DNA from 4 places in the Streptomyces sp. NPDC096324 genome. Region 2 is predicted to be linked to each of the others. Evidence: riboswitches for the same ligand, from Rfam matches in the RefSeq annotation. Region 2 holds a riboswitch; each other region holds the start of a gene.
The links. Region 2 has a riboswitch for cobalamin ahead of metE (5-methyltetrahydropteroyltriglutamate--homocysteine S-methyltransferase). Riboswitches for the same ligand answer to the same signal wherever they lie in the genome.

Region 1 (3,199 bases), on a different contig from region 2:
AGATCCGCGCCGTCGAGATCGACACGGCGTACCTGAAGGGCAACAGCGCCGGATGGGCCTCGGTGTCGGTGCGCGACGGAGACGCGGGGGAGGGGGAGTGGACGGAGATCCTGCCCCGCACCCGGCTCCAGCCCGACACCAATCACCGCTTCACCCTCGCCGCACCCGCCGTCGCCACGCACGCGCGCGTGGACATCTTCCCGGACGGCGGCATCTCCCGCCTGCGCCTCTTCGGCTCCCTGACGGAGGAGGGGGCGTCCCGCCTGGCGGCACGCCACCAGGAACTGGGCGGCTGAGCCGCCCAGTTCCGCAGCCGGGCGAACCGTCACCGGGGCCTACGCGGGGGCCGTCCCGGAGAGGGCCCCCGCGCTGCGGTCACTGGCCCGCACCCTAGGCAAGGGGCCCCGCCAGGGGGCTCATCGCGTGCGCTGCCCCGGCAGAGGCCGCCCCCCCCGCACGGGCCCCTCGGCATGCGCTGCCCCTCGGCGTTGGCTGCCCCTCGGCCGGACTCGCTCCCACGGCCGGGGGTCCCCCCGACAGGGGCTGCCCTTTGTACGGAGCTGGTCCCCCGGCAGGGGATCTCCCCGGCATGGGCTGCCCCGCCCGCAAGGGCGCCCGCACCCGCGCTCCGGTCCTCACGCCGCGTGTCCGCCGTCCACCGCGAACTCCGCCCCCGTGACGTAGGCCGCCTCGCCGCCCGCCAGATACGCGACGATCGACGCGACCTCTTCGGCGGCGCCGAAGCGGCCCACGGCGGTCATCGCGCTCTGACCCGCCGCGTAGGGGCCGTTCGCCGGGTTCATGTCCGTGTCGACGGGGCCGGGATGGACGATGTTGGCGGTGATCCCGCGGTCGCCGAGTTCCCGCGCCAGTGCCTTGGTCAGGCCGATCAGCGCGGACTTGCTCATCGCGTAGAGCGTCCCTCCCGGACCGGGGACGCGCTGGGTCATGCAACTGCCGATCGTGACGATCCGCCCGCCGTCCCCGAGGTGCGGCGCGGCCGACCGGGAAGCCAGGAAGACCCCCCGGACATTCACGTCGAGCACCCGGTCCACGTCCGCCAGGGTCAGGGATGCGAGCGGACCCAGCACCCCCACCCCCGCGTTGTTGACGAGGACGTCGAGCCGCCCGAACTCCGCGACGACCCTGTCCGCCACCGTGCCGGCCTCCGCCGCGTCGGAGGCGTCCGCCCTCAGGGCGAGTCCCCTGCGCCCGAGCGCCTCGACACCCCGTACGACGTCCTCCGCGGCCTCCTTGCCGCTCACATAGGTGACGGCCACGTCCGCGCCCTCGCGGGCCAGCCGCAGCGCCGTCGCGGCCCCGATGCCCCGGCTCCCGCCGGTCACGAGGGCCACCTTGCCGTTCATGTCTCGCTGAGAAGTCATGGACCCATCCCAGCCGTTCGAGCCGTGTGGCGCTGGCGGCCAACGGACACCGACATCGGTGGATGACATGATGATCGACGACATAGGGCGACGGCGGAACGAGGAAGCCGGTGTGAATCCGGCGCGGTCCCGCCACTGTGACCGGTGACTGCGCTGCGGCAGGCCACCGCCCCGACCGGGGCGGGGAGGCGGAGCGTTCAAGGATCCGGGAGCCAGGAGACTCACGCGGTCGCCTCCTCGAGCGACACCGGGGCGGATCTCCCCGGGAGGGGAGTGGTGTGCCGTGCCCGAGACACCTTCGGAAGAGACACCGGGGGAGCCCGTGGTGGGCGGACCCGTTCCGTGCCGGGTCGTCGTGTGCCGGGACTGCTGCTGCGGCAGTCCCAAGGTGACCGGAGTGGATCACGCCGCACAGACCGCGCGGCTGCGCGCGGCGGTACCGGTGCGCGTCTCCGAGTGCCTCGACGTGTGCGACCAGGCCAACGTCATCGTCGTACAGCCGTCCGCCGCGGGCCGGGCCGCCGGCGCACGGCCCGTCTGGCTCGGACTCGTCAACGACCCCGACGCGACCGAGGACATCGTGGCCTGGGTGCGCGCCGGCGGTCCCGGACTGGCTCCGCCGCCGGACATCCTCGATCTGTACACCTTCACCCCACCGAGGCGCCCGGCGGATTCCTGAAGCCCGCGCACCTCACGTGGAACGACCGGCCCCGGGGCACCGAGCGTGACGTCCCGGGGCTTTCCGATGCCCTGTCAGGACGTAACAGGCCAAGGACGTTTGCGTCCAGCCGATCTCTCTTCCACCCCTCGTGACCTGCGGCGAAAGTAGTTCTTGCCACCGGGAGATCCGCCCGGGACGACCTCCACGGCTGCACCTGCAGGGCAGCCGGGCGGTCGGTGACGTGCCTTCGCCCGTTCGACTTCACACCGCAGGAGAGATCATGAAGTTCAGCCACGCCGTCCGCCGTACCACCGCAGCAGTCGCCGCCGTCGGCGCGATGTCCCTCGGCATGGTCGCGACCACCGCCGGCGCCGCGCACGCCGTCGCCTCGTGCTCCGGTGACGTGTCGGTGTACGGCACGCTGGCGGACGGACGGCTGACGTACACGCAGATCGCGCCGGACACGGGCAACCGCGTCAAGACGCTCATCGGCCCGAACCTCGGCTTCACGCCCAAGGCGATGGCGACGCTCAACTTCAACACGGTCCTGGTCACGTCCACCACCGGCGACCTCTACCGGGTCGACATCCAGACGAACAACACCTCCCTCGGGGTCGCGGGAGTCGTCAAGATCTGGGACGGCGGCTGGACCTTCGACAAGATGGTCTACGACGGAGCCGGACACCTCTACGGAACCGTCGACGGCCAGCTCCACCAGTACGTCGTCTCGCAGCCCAAGCCCGCGGGCTCGGCCCACATAGGCCAGCACGTCGTGATCGACACCGGCTTCGTCCTCAAGACGCTCGCCGCGGCCGGCGACGACCGCATCGTCGCCTCGACCGCGGACGGCCGGCTGCTCAGCTACAAGATCAACGGAGTGAACGACTGGGACCTCTCGGTCCTCAAGGCGAGCGGCTGGTCGGCGGTCGACTCGCTCTCCTCGCCGGGTGGCGGCCTCTACTACGGCCGCACCAACGGCGGCATGTACTGGTACTCCGACGCCGACCCGACCGACGGCGACGGCAGCGACGTCACCTACCACTCGGACGACCCGGTGGACGCCTCCGGCTGGACCCAGAGCCTGCTGTCGGCCTACGCGAACAACTGCGCCTACGTGCCGTCGGCGCCGCCGAAGTCCGTCCAGGGCGGCACC
Region 2 (3,199 bases):
CCCGAGCGATCCACAAGGACTCGACACGAGGTCGGTCCGCCACCTCTAGCTGTTCGTGGCACCAGCTCACCGCACGGGCCCCGGTCTGCGTTTGGAGCTGAAGCGGCTCGGGCATCGCGAGGGGTCACCATGCGGCGGGCTCGCACCACAGATACCAACGAGTGATCAAGCGAGCAGTGTTGACGATGATGGCGGTCGCGAGAGCGTCGGGCATCACCTCTGAATACAGGGATCAAGTCCCCGGACGACTCAAGGAGTCAGCCCGACACCCACGTGACCGTCATCGCGACCAACCTCTGCTGCCGGAACAGCCGGCGCGTACGTCTCGCAGGGATGTCGCTACCACCGGATTAGGGCTGTCACTACCGCCGGATCAGGACGGCTCCGACGCCGTGATCACACCAGCCGCTGCGTGATCATTTCAATGCTTCGGGTTCACCCTGCTCGAACGCGATGCGGCAGCGTTCCACCTGGTCGGCCACCTCCTCCATGAACCATTGCATGATCTCGTAGGGGATGGTGTGCCCGTCGGGGCTGTAGATGCGGACGGTCGGCTCCAGGTCAGGGTCCTCGTCGGGGACGAGCGCCGCGAGGAAGGGTGGCCCAGGCAGATGGGTCGTCTCAGCCCACGCGGCCGGCGCAGGCACGGCCTCGCTCAGCTCCACAGCCCAGGAGTCGTCGGGCAAGGCGTAGTGGAACTGGATGGCGAAGTGACGACCTGCGTGTTCTCTCAGCTCTGCCGGCATGCTGGAAGACTGCCACAGCACACGGTCACAGGCCCGGGAATACCGGCTAAGGCCCAGCGCCGGGAAGAAGCCCCGGGTTGCGGGACAGTTTCGAGCTACTCCGCGACGCCCGCAATGAACGTGCGGATTTCAGCGGTGAGGTTGCGCATGACCTCCCCCGCTGCGTGCACCGTGTTGGTCTCGAACTGCCGTTCCTCGGAGGGTGCTCGGTCACGGATGCCCCAGGTCGGTTGGATGTGGCCACCAGGGTGGTGTTCCGCTGAGAGGGTCAGGGCGTAGCAGGGAGTGCCAGGTGCGCACTCCTTCCCAGCCTCGGAAGTCTTCGGCAAGGGGACGCGTTTCCCACCGTCGCCGCGTCCCACGGACGCCGCTCCCGTGTCCCACCTCACCGTCCGAATGCCGGATGTGATCGGCCGCGCGGGTGGATTGCCCTAGGCTGGGCCGTGCAGCTGGTTCGCCCCGTCCGCCAGGCGGGATGCGTCGTAAGAGGGAACCCGGTGGGAATCCGGGACTGCCCCGCAGCGGTGAGCGGGAACGACCGCCGTCATACGCACTGGACCCGACGAACAGGGTCTGGGAAGCGACGGCCAGTAGGTGTCTCGTATCGCTCGTACGAAGTGTGTACGAGGAGACGTGCCCGTGAGTCCGAAGACCTGCCCGTTGCCCGCGCGCGAAAGGAATCGTGCGCGGACATCCCGGTGACCTCGTGGGCGGGTCGGCGTACATGTCGGACGGAAGATCGCGCTGCTCCGCGCGAGATCGGTTCCGCCCGGTTCGTCACCCCTTCGCGCTCGCGTCCCGTTGCCGGGATCCCAAGGAGATATCTCGCGAAGGAGATTTCCGTGACAGCGAAGTCCGCGACCGCGGCAGCACGGGCCACCGTGTACGGCTACCCCCGCCAGGGACCTGACCGGGAACTGAAGAAGGCGATCGAGGGCTACTGGAAGGGCCGCGTCACCGGCGACGCCCTCCACCGCACCGCCGCCGACCTTCGCGCCGCCAACTGGCGCCGGCTCACCGACGTGGGTATCGACGAGGTCCCGACCGGTGACTTCTCGTACTACGACCACGTCCTGGACACCACCGTCATGGTCGGCGCGATCCCCGCCCGCCACCGGGCCGCCCTGGAGGCGGACGACCTGGCGGGCTACTTCGCCATGGCCCGCGGCACGCAGGATGTCGCACCGCTGGAGATGACCAAGTGGTTCGACACCAACTACCACTACCTGGTGCCCGAGTTGGGGCCGGACACCGTCTTCACGGCCGACTCCACCAAGCAGGTCGCCGAGCTGAACGAGGCTCTCGCCCTCGGGCTCGGCGCCCGCCCGGTACTGGTCGGCCCGGTCACCTACCTGCTGCTCGCCAAGCCCGCCCCGGGCGTGCCCGCCGACTTCGAGCCGCTCACCCTGCTGAACCGGTTGCTGCCGGTGTACGCCGAGGTCCTCGCCGACCTGCGCGCGGCCGGAGCCGAGTGGATTCAGCTCGACGAGCCCGCCCTCGTCCAGGACCGCACCTCGGCCGAACTGGACGCCGCCGCGCACGCCTACCACGCTCTCGGTTCCCTGACCGACCGGCCGAAGCTCTTGGTCGCCTCCTACTTCGACCGGCTCGGCGACGCCCTGCCGGTACTGGCCAAGGCCCCCGTCGACGGACTCGCCCTCGACTTCACCGACGCCGGGGCCGCCAACCTCGAAGCCCTCGCGACCGCGGGCGGCCTGCCCGGCAAGCGGCTGGTCGCCGGCGTCGTCAACGGCCGCAACATCTGGATCAACGATCTGGCCAAGTCCCTCGCCACCCTCGGCACCCTGCTGGGTCTCGCCGACCGGGTCGACGTGTCGGCGTCCTGCTCCCTGCTCCACGTCCCGCTCGACACGACCGCCGAACGGGACATCGACCCGCAGCTCCTGCGCTGGCTCGCCTTCGCCCGGCAGAAGACCGTCGAGATCGTCGCCCTCGCCAAGGGACTCGGCCTCGGCACCGACGCGATCGCGGGTGAACTCGCCGCGAACCGAGCTGATTTGGCCTCGCGGGTGAACTCGCCGATCACGCACGACCCCGTCGTACGGGCCCGCACCGCAGCCGTCGCGGACGCCGACGGCCGCCGCCCCCAGCCCTACGCCGGGCGCGCGGCGGCCCAACGCGCCCATCTCGGCCTGCCTCTGCTGCCGACCACCACGATCGGCTCCTTCCCGCAGACCGGCGAACTGCGCACCGCCCGCGCCGACCTGCGCAAGGGACGTATCGACGCGGCCGGTTACGAGGAGCGCATCAAGGCGGAGATCCAGGAGGTCATCTCCTTCCAGGAGAAGGCCGGCCTGGACGTTCTCGTGCACGGCGAACCCGAACGCAACGACATGGTCCAGTACTTCGCCGAGCAGATGACGGGATACCTGGCCACACAGCATGGTTGGGTGCAGTCCTACGGCACGCGCTACGTCCGTCCACCGATCCTG
Region 3 (3,199 bases), on a different contig from region 2:
CTGCCCGGCTTGAGCAGCACGGGATTCATCAGCGCGGTCGGCTCCACGCGGGCGGCCTGCGCCTGCATGGCCTGCGCCCGCCCGATCTCGGCGCCCTCGCGCGTCACGAACGAGTTCAGGGACATGTTCTGCGCCTTGAAGGGCGCGACCTTGACGCCCTGGCGCGCCAGCCACCGGCAGATCCCGGCGGTCACGACGCTCTTGCCCGCGTCGGAGGTGGTCCCGGCGATCAGCAGCCCGCCGCTCATGCGGTGCGCCCCTTCCTGGTGACCGGAACCCGTCCGGCTCCGGTGAGCAGAATCCGGCCGGCGGCGCTCACGCCGAGCGCGAGCCAGCCCACGCGCCGCGAGAGCCGTACGGCCCGTTCGATGTCGTGGACGTGGACGGCGCGCCCCGCGCCGTTGAGGACGGGCCGGTGCTCGACCCGTCCGCCGTACGAGAGGGTGCCGCCGAGCCGCACGCCGAGCGCGCCCGCGAACGAGGCCTCCACGGGCCCGGCGTTGGGGCTCGGATGCTTGCGGGCGTCGGCGCGCCAGGCCCGCAGGGCACCGCGCGGATCGGGTCCGGCCACGGCCGCGAGGACGGCGGTCAGCCGGGCGCCCGGCCAGCCGGCCAGGTCGTCGAGCCGGGCGGAGGCCCAGCCGTAGCGCCGGTGGCGGGGGGACTTGTGTCCGACCATGGCGTCGAGCGTGTTCACGGCGCGGAAGGCGACGAGTCCGGGCACGCCGGCGATGGCGCCCCAGACCAGAGCGCCCACGACGGCGTCGGAGGTGTTCTCGGCGACGGACTCGACGACCGCGCGCGCGACGCCGTCGGCGTCCAGCGCCTGCGGATCGCGTCCGCACAGGTGCGGCAGCCGTTCCCGGGCCGCGCCGAGGTCACCGGCCGCGAGCGGGCCGCCGATCGCCCGCGCCTCGCGGCCGAGGGAGGTCCCTCCGACGACGGCCCAGGTGGCGGCGGCGGTCAGGGCGATCGAGGCGGTACGGGAGCGGCGTACGGTGCGGCTCGCCAGCGCGGCCAGTCCGGTGGCGCCGCCGACGCAGACAGCCGTGTGCAGGGCGCCCCACCCGCGGTGGTCCCGCCACAGGGTCCGTTCGACGGTCGCGGCGGCCCGCCCGAACGCGGCGACCGGATGCCCTCGGCGGGGATCGCCGAGCAGCAGGTCGCCGAGAAGGCCGGCGGCGGCGCCGTACGCGAAGACGCGATCGGCACGCACGGGGTCAGCCGGCCGTGGGGTGGAGCGGAACCCTCGTACTCAGCGAAACGGGCAACGGGCAGCCGCGCATGGCGATATGTCCTCACTCAGGGTGTCCACGCCCTGGTTCGACGAGACCGGCGGTGAGAGTTCCTGGCTCCCGGGGAGTTTCTTCCCCGATGACAGTGGCGGGACCGCGCCGGATTCGCACCGGCTTCCTCTCATGCCGCCGTACTTGGCTCCGGCAGTCCACCACGGGGTGAGAACGGCCGTCAACTGGCTGTTGACCTGCGGAGGGACAGTGTGCGCAGGCCCACATACGCGTGGGGTGCGGGACGGTGATCCGTCCCGCACCCCACGCGCGGTTCCGTTCGGCGCGACCCGGTTCCGGGCCGCCGACGGGCTACTTGGTGATGATCAGAGAGATGCCGTACGCCACCGCCGCGGCACAGGCCGCGAAGCAGACGTACGCGCCGGTGGCCGCCGCGACCGCGGAACCGCCCTGGGCGGACTCCTTCTTGGAGAGGCCGGCGACGCCGAGGGTGAAGAGGGCGACGAGGGCCACGGTCACTCCGAGGCTGACCCCGAAGACGGACCCGAGGGCTGACCAGTCGATGCTCATGCTGTTTCTTCCTTCGGTTCTCAGGCCACTCGGGACGGCGCCGACGGGTTCACCGTGGGCTCGGCCGGAGCCGGGATGGTGGCCGTGAGGCCTTCGGCCACGGTGCCGGCCGGGGGCGGGGTGACGGCGGCGATGGCCTGCGTCACCACACCGGCGGGCTCCTCGGTGTCGTTCACGTTGTTGTGGTCGATCACCTCGCGGCGCGAGCGGCGCCAGATCGCGAAGCTGGAGCCGACCAGGAACGCGGCGACGAGCGCGGTGCCCCAGGCACCGAAACCGGTCACCCACTCGGCGCCGGCGCCGACCAGGGCGGCGGCGGGCAGCGTGAGGACCCAGGCGACGACCATGCGGGTGGCGGTGGACCAGCGGACCACACCGCCCTTGCGGCCGAGACCCGCGCCCATCACGGAACCGGAGACCGAGTGCGTGGTGGAGAGGGAGAAGCCGATGTGCGAGGAGGCCAGGATGACCGTCGCCGCGCTGGTCTGGGCGGCGAAGCCCTGCTGCGGCTGAAGGTCGGTCAGGCCCTTGCCCATCGTGCGGATGATGCGCCAGCCGCCCAGGTAGGTGCCGAGCGCGATGGCGAGACCGGCGGAGAGGATGACCCAGACCGGCGGGTCCGAGTCGGGAGCGACGGCGCCACCGGCGACCAGGGCCAGGGTGATGATGCCCATCGTCTTCTGCGCGTCGTTCGTGCCGTGGGCCAGCGAGACCAGGCCCGCGGAGGCGATCTGGCCGGCGCGGTAACCCTTCTTGGTCGCCTTGGTGTCGGCGCCGCCGCTCAGCTTGTACGACAGCCGGGTGGCGAGCATGGCGGCCAGACCGGCGACGATCGGGGCGGCGACGGCGGGCAGAAGCACCTTGCCGACCAGGACGTCACCGTGCACGGCGCCGGTACCGGCGGAGGCGATGGTGGCGCCGACCAGGCCGCCCATGAGGGCGTGCGAGGAGCTGGACGGGAGTCCGACGAGCCACGTCACCAGATTCCAGAGGATCGCGCCGACGAGCGCGGCGAAGATCACCTCTGGCCGGATGCCCGTCTCGTCGACGAGGCCCTTGGAGATCGTGTTGGCGACCTCGACGGAGAGGAAGGCGCCGACAAGGTTGAGGGCGGCGGACATGGCCACCGCGACCTTGGGCTTGAGTGCGCCGGTCGAGATGGTGGTGGCCATCGCGTTGGCGGTGTCGTGGAAACCGTTCGTGAAATCGAACACGAGAGCGGTGACGATCACGATTCCGAGGAGGAGCGTGATGTGTTCCATTTACCCAGGCTTCTGTTGGACGTCAGTGGCAGGTGGACCGTAGGCAACCTGGGTGAACGGAAGATGAACTGGGTCGGGCTGCGTGGTGTCTTAAACGGTGGATCGTCATTCCGCTTGTGT
Region 4 (3,199 bases), on a different contig from region 2:
CAGCTCGGCCACCAGGTACGAGTTGACCTGGAGGAACTCGCCGGAGAGCGTCTCGCGCTTGAACAGGTTCGACACCTGCGGCTCGATGCACTCGTACACGCCCGCGATCGAGGCGATGGTGGCGGTCGGCGCGATGGCCAGCAGCAGCGAGTTGCGCATGCCGACCGAGGCGATCCGCTCGCGCAGGGCCGCCCAGCGCTCCGGCCAGTTCAGCTCGACGTCGAAGTGGTCCGGGTGCAGGACGCCACGGGCGGTACGGGTCTTCTCCCAGGCGGGGAGCGGTCCGTTGCGCTCGGCCAGGTCCGCGGAGGCCTCGTACGAGGCGAGCATGATCCGCTCGGCGATCCGGGTCGACAGGGCGCGGGCCTCGGGCGAGTCGAACGGGATCCGCAGCTTGAAGAAGACGTCCTGAAGGCCCATCGCGCCGAGGCCGACCGGACGCCATTTGGCGTTGGAGCGGCCCGCCTGCTCGGTCGGGTAGAAGTTGATGTCCACCACGCGGTCGAGGAAGGTCACCGCGGTGCGCACGGTCTGATCGAGCCGCTCCCAGTCGATGTCCCCGCCGGTCACGAACGCGCCCAGGTTGACCGAACCCAGGTTGCAGACCGCCGTCTCCCCGTCGTCCGTGACCTCCAGGATCTCGGTGCACAGGTTCGAGGAGTGGACGGTGTGACCCGGCTCCGCCGTCTGGTTGGCGGTGCGGTTGGCGGCGTCCTTGAAGGTCATCCAGCCGTTGCCGGTCTGCGCGAGGGTGCGCATCATGCGGCCGTACAGATCGCGGGCCTGGATGGTCTTCCGGGCGAGGCCCGCCTCCTCGGCCTTGCGGTAGGCCGCGTCGAACGCGTCGCCCCACAGGTCGACCAGTTCCGGCACGTCGGCCGGGGAGAACAGCGACCAGACGCCGTCCTCGTTCACCCGGCGCATGAACTCGTCCGGGATCCAGTGCGCGAGGTTCAGGTTGTGCGTACGCCGGGCGTCCTCACCGGTGTTGTCGCGCAGCTCAAGGAACTCCTCGATGTCGGAGTGCCAGGTCTCCAGGTAGACCGCCGCCGCACCCTTGCGCCGGCCGCCCTGGTTCACCGCGGCCACCGAGGCGTCGAGCGTCTTCAGGAACGGGACGATGCCGTTGGAGTGCCCGTTGGTGCCGCGGATCAGCGAACCGCGGCTGCGGATGCGGGAGTACGACAGGCCGATGCCGCCCGCGTGCTTCGACAGGCGAGCCACCTGGTGGTAGCGGTCGTAGATGGAGTCCAGCTCGTCCAGCGGGGAGTCGAGGAGGTAGCAGGACGACATCTGGGGGTGCCGCGTACCGGAGTTGAAGAGCGTGGGGGAGGAGGGCAGGTAGTCGAGACGGCTCATGAGCCGGTAGAGAGCCGCGACCTCGTCCACCGAACGGGCGGTGTCGTCCTCCGCGAGACCGGAGGCCACCCGCAGCATGAAGTGCTGGGGCGTCTCTACGACCTTGCGGGTGATCGGGTGCCGCAGCAGATAGCGGGAGTGCAGCGTGCGCAGTCCGAAGTAGCCGAAGCGGTCGTCGCCCTCGGCGTCGATCAGCGTGTCGAGACGGTCCGTGTGCAGCTCCACGAACGCGGCCGTACGGTCGGCGATCAGGCCTTCGCGGTGGCCGACGGCGACCGACTCGGAGAAGGTGGTGACGCCCTGGGAGGCGGCCTCCGCGGCGATGGTGATCGCGAGCAGACGGGCGGCCAGCCGCGAGTAGGCGGGGTCCTCGGAGATGAGACCCGCGGCCGCCTCGGTGGCCAGTTCGCGCAGCTCGGCCTCGTCGGCGCGGGCGGACCGGCCGCGCAGCGCCGCCCCGGCGACCCGGCCGGGGTCGGCGTCGGGGAGGTCGGCGGTCAGATCCGTCAGGGTCCGCAGCAGCGCGGTCCCGGGACCGTCGGTCTCCACCGGGGCCTGCGGCGCGGTCACTGAAGCCGGATCGGCTGGCGCGATGGTCACGTGGGCTCTCCTCGCTCGGCACGGGGCCTTGCGGGCGGGCAGGGGCACACGGGAGCGCTTTCGGGCAGCAGCGCACCGCGTCCACCGGCCCATTCCGCGAGGCCCGGACGTCGTCGGCACCCGGGCCGGACGGCCGGGGCGCGCTGTCGGCAGGTCCTCGGACTGACGCGAGTACGGGCACACGCAGACGCGAACACGCACAAGTACACCGTTGCGGGACAGTTCCGGATTCGCACCGGATTCCCCTGCGGCGACAGCGACCATGAGCATACATCTTGTGCCGGGCCTCGGGACTGCCCCCACATGTTGTGTCCGCTCGGTGTCCGAGAGCGCTACGGAGCGTGCCGGAACGTCAACTCGTAAGTGAGCAGCCGGATGTCGTCGAGCTCCGGAAGGGGGTTCCAGTCGCGGTCCGGGGTGCGGGTGAAGCCGACGCGCTCGTAGAGGCGGTGGGCGCTGTGCATGGTGCGCTGGGTGGACAGCACGAGGCGCGCGCAGCCCTCCAGGGCCCGTGCCCGTGCGACGCAGGCGCGCACGAGGGCCTCACCGGCGCCCCGGCCACGCGCCTCCCGCGCGACCGCGAGCATCCGGATCTCGGCCTCACCGTCGCGCGCCGAGTCGGCCATGGGGCCGCCGTCCGCCGCGAAGGTCACAGTGCCGAGCACCCGGTCCCCCTCGGCGGCGACGAGCACCTCGGCGACGGCCGCGCGCCCCGCGACGTCCCGCAGCCTTCCGAGGTACGCGTCGCTCTCCCCGAAGTCGAGCAGCCCGTCCCCGAGGTAGGCACGGGCCGCGATCTCGCCGATGACGGGGTACTCCTCGGGCCGTGCCGGCCGGATGACGATGTCCATGCGGGCGAGTGTGCCCGACCGGCACGGCGACGGGCCGCCGGTTTTCCTCCGGCGGCCCGTCGTTCTGTGGCTGTCGCGAGAGCCGGCCCGCGGGCCTGCGTGACCCACAGGTCCGGGCCTGTGGGCCGGGACCGGTCCCGGCGTCTCCTAGTGGCTCGCGTCCGCCGTCGCCGGCGGGAGTTCCGTCTCGACGCCCGTGTCGCCCGCGTCGGCCGTGTAGTCACCGGGCGAGGTCTCGTCCACGCCCTCCGGGGCCTTGAGCGCCCTGAGGACGAAGGTCAGGACGACGGTCACGGCCACGTTCAGGACGAACGCCGTCAGACCGATGTAGCCGATCTCCCCGATGCCGGGGATCTCCTTCGAGCTGCCGCCGAAGTGCTTCTGCGTCG

Region 1: linked by a shared signal. The riboswitch ahead of ACIQ7M_RS00970 ((2Fe-2S) ferredoxin domain-containing protein) and the one ahead of metE (5-methyltetrahydropteroyltriglutamate--homocysteine S-methyltransferase) in region 2 are both predicted to bind cobalamin.
Region 3: linked by a shared signal. The riboswitch ahead of ACIQ7M_RS11120 (cobalamin biosynthesis protein) and the one ahead of metE (5-methyltetrahydropteroyltriglutamate--homocysteine S-methyltransferase) in region 2 are both predicted to bind cobalamin.
Region 4: linked by a shared signal. The riboswitch ahead of ACIQ7M_RS16725 (ribonucleoside-diphosphate reductase subunit alpha) and the one ahead of metE (5-methyltetrahydropteroyltriglutamate--homocysteine S-methyltransferase) in region 2 are both predicted to bind cobalamin.

Annotation. Positions count from the first base shown of each region.
Region 1 is NZ_JBIWFK010000001.1:232,391-235,589, forward strand. Features, by position in the region: gene alc (allantoicase) at 1-296, shown strand, start outside; gene ACIQ7M_RS00965 (3-oxoacyl-ACP reductase family protein) at 636-1,385, opposite strand; cobalamin riboswitch at 1,483-1,608, shown strand; gene ACIQ7M_RS00970 ((2Fe-2S) ferredoxin domain-containing protein) at 1,708-2,064, shown strand; gene ACIQ7M_RS00975 (tachylectin-related carbohydrate-binding protein) at 2,327-3,199, shown strand, end outside.
Region 2 is NZ_JBIWFK010000006.1:407,527-410,725, reverse strand. Features, by position in the region: partial or broken gene ACIQ7M_RS18850 (short-chain fatty acyl-CoA regulator family protein) at 1-16, opposite strand, end outside; gene ACIQ7M_RS18845 (hypothetical protein) at 417-746, opposite strand; gene ACIQ7M_RS18840 (DUF6228 family protein) at 842-1,108, opposite strand; cobalamin riboswitch at 1,180-1,422, shown strand; gene metE (5-methyltetrahydropteroyltriglutamate--homocysteine S-methyltransferase) at 1,589-3,199, shown strand, end outside.
Region 3 is NZ_JBIWFK010000004.1:66,533-69,731, reverse strand. Features, by position in the region: gene ACIQ7M_RS11125 (cobyric acid synthase) at 1-248, opposite strand, end outside; gene ACIQ7M_RS11120 (cobalamin biosynthesis protein) at 245-1,216, opposite strand; cobalamin riboswitch at 1,322-1,465, opposite strand; gene ACIQ7M_RS11115 (hypothetical protein) at 1,599-1,817, opposite strand; gene ACIQ7M_RS11110 (inorganic phosphate transporter) at 1,838-3,079, opposite strand.
Region 4 is NZ_JBIWFK010000005.1:591,201-594,399, forward strand. Features, by position in the region: gene ACIQ7M_RS16725 (ribonucleoside-diphosphate reductase subunit alpha) at 1-1,959, opposite strand, end outside; cobalamin riboswitch at 2,090-2,239, opposite strand; gene ACIQ7M_RS16730 (GNAT family N-acetyltransferase) at 2,292-2,810, opposite strand; gene mctP (monocarboxylate uptake permease MctP) at 2,958-3,199, opposite strand, start outside.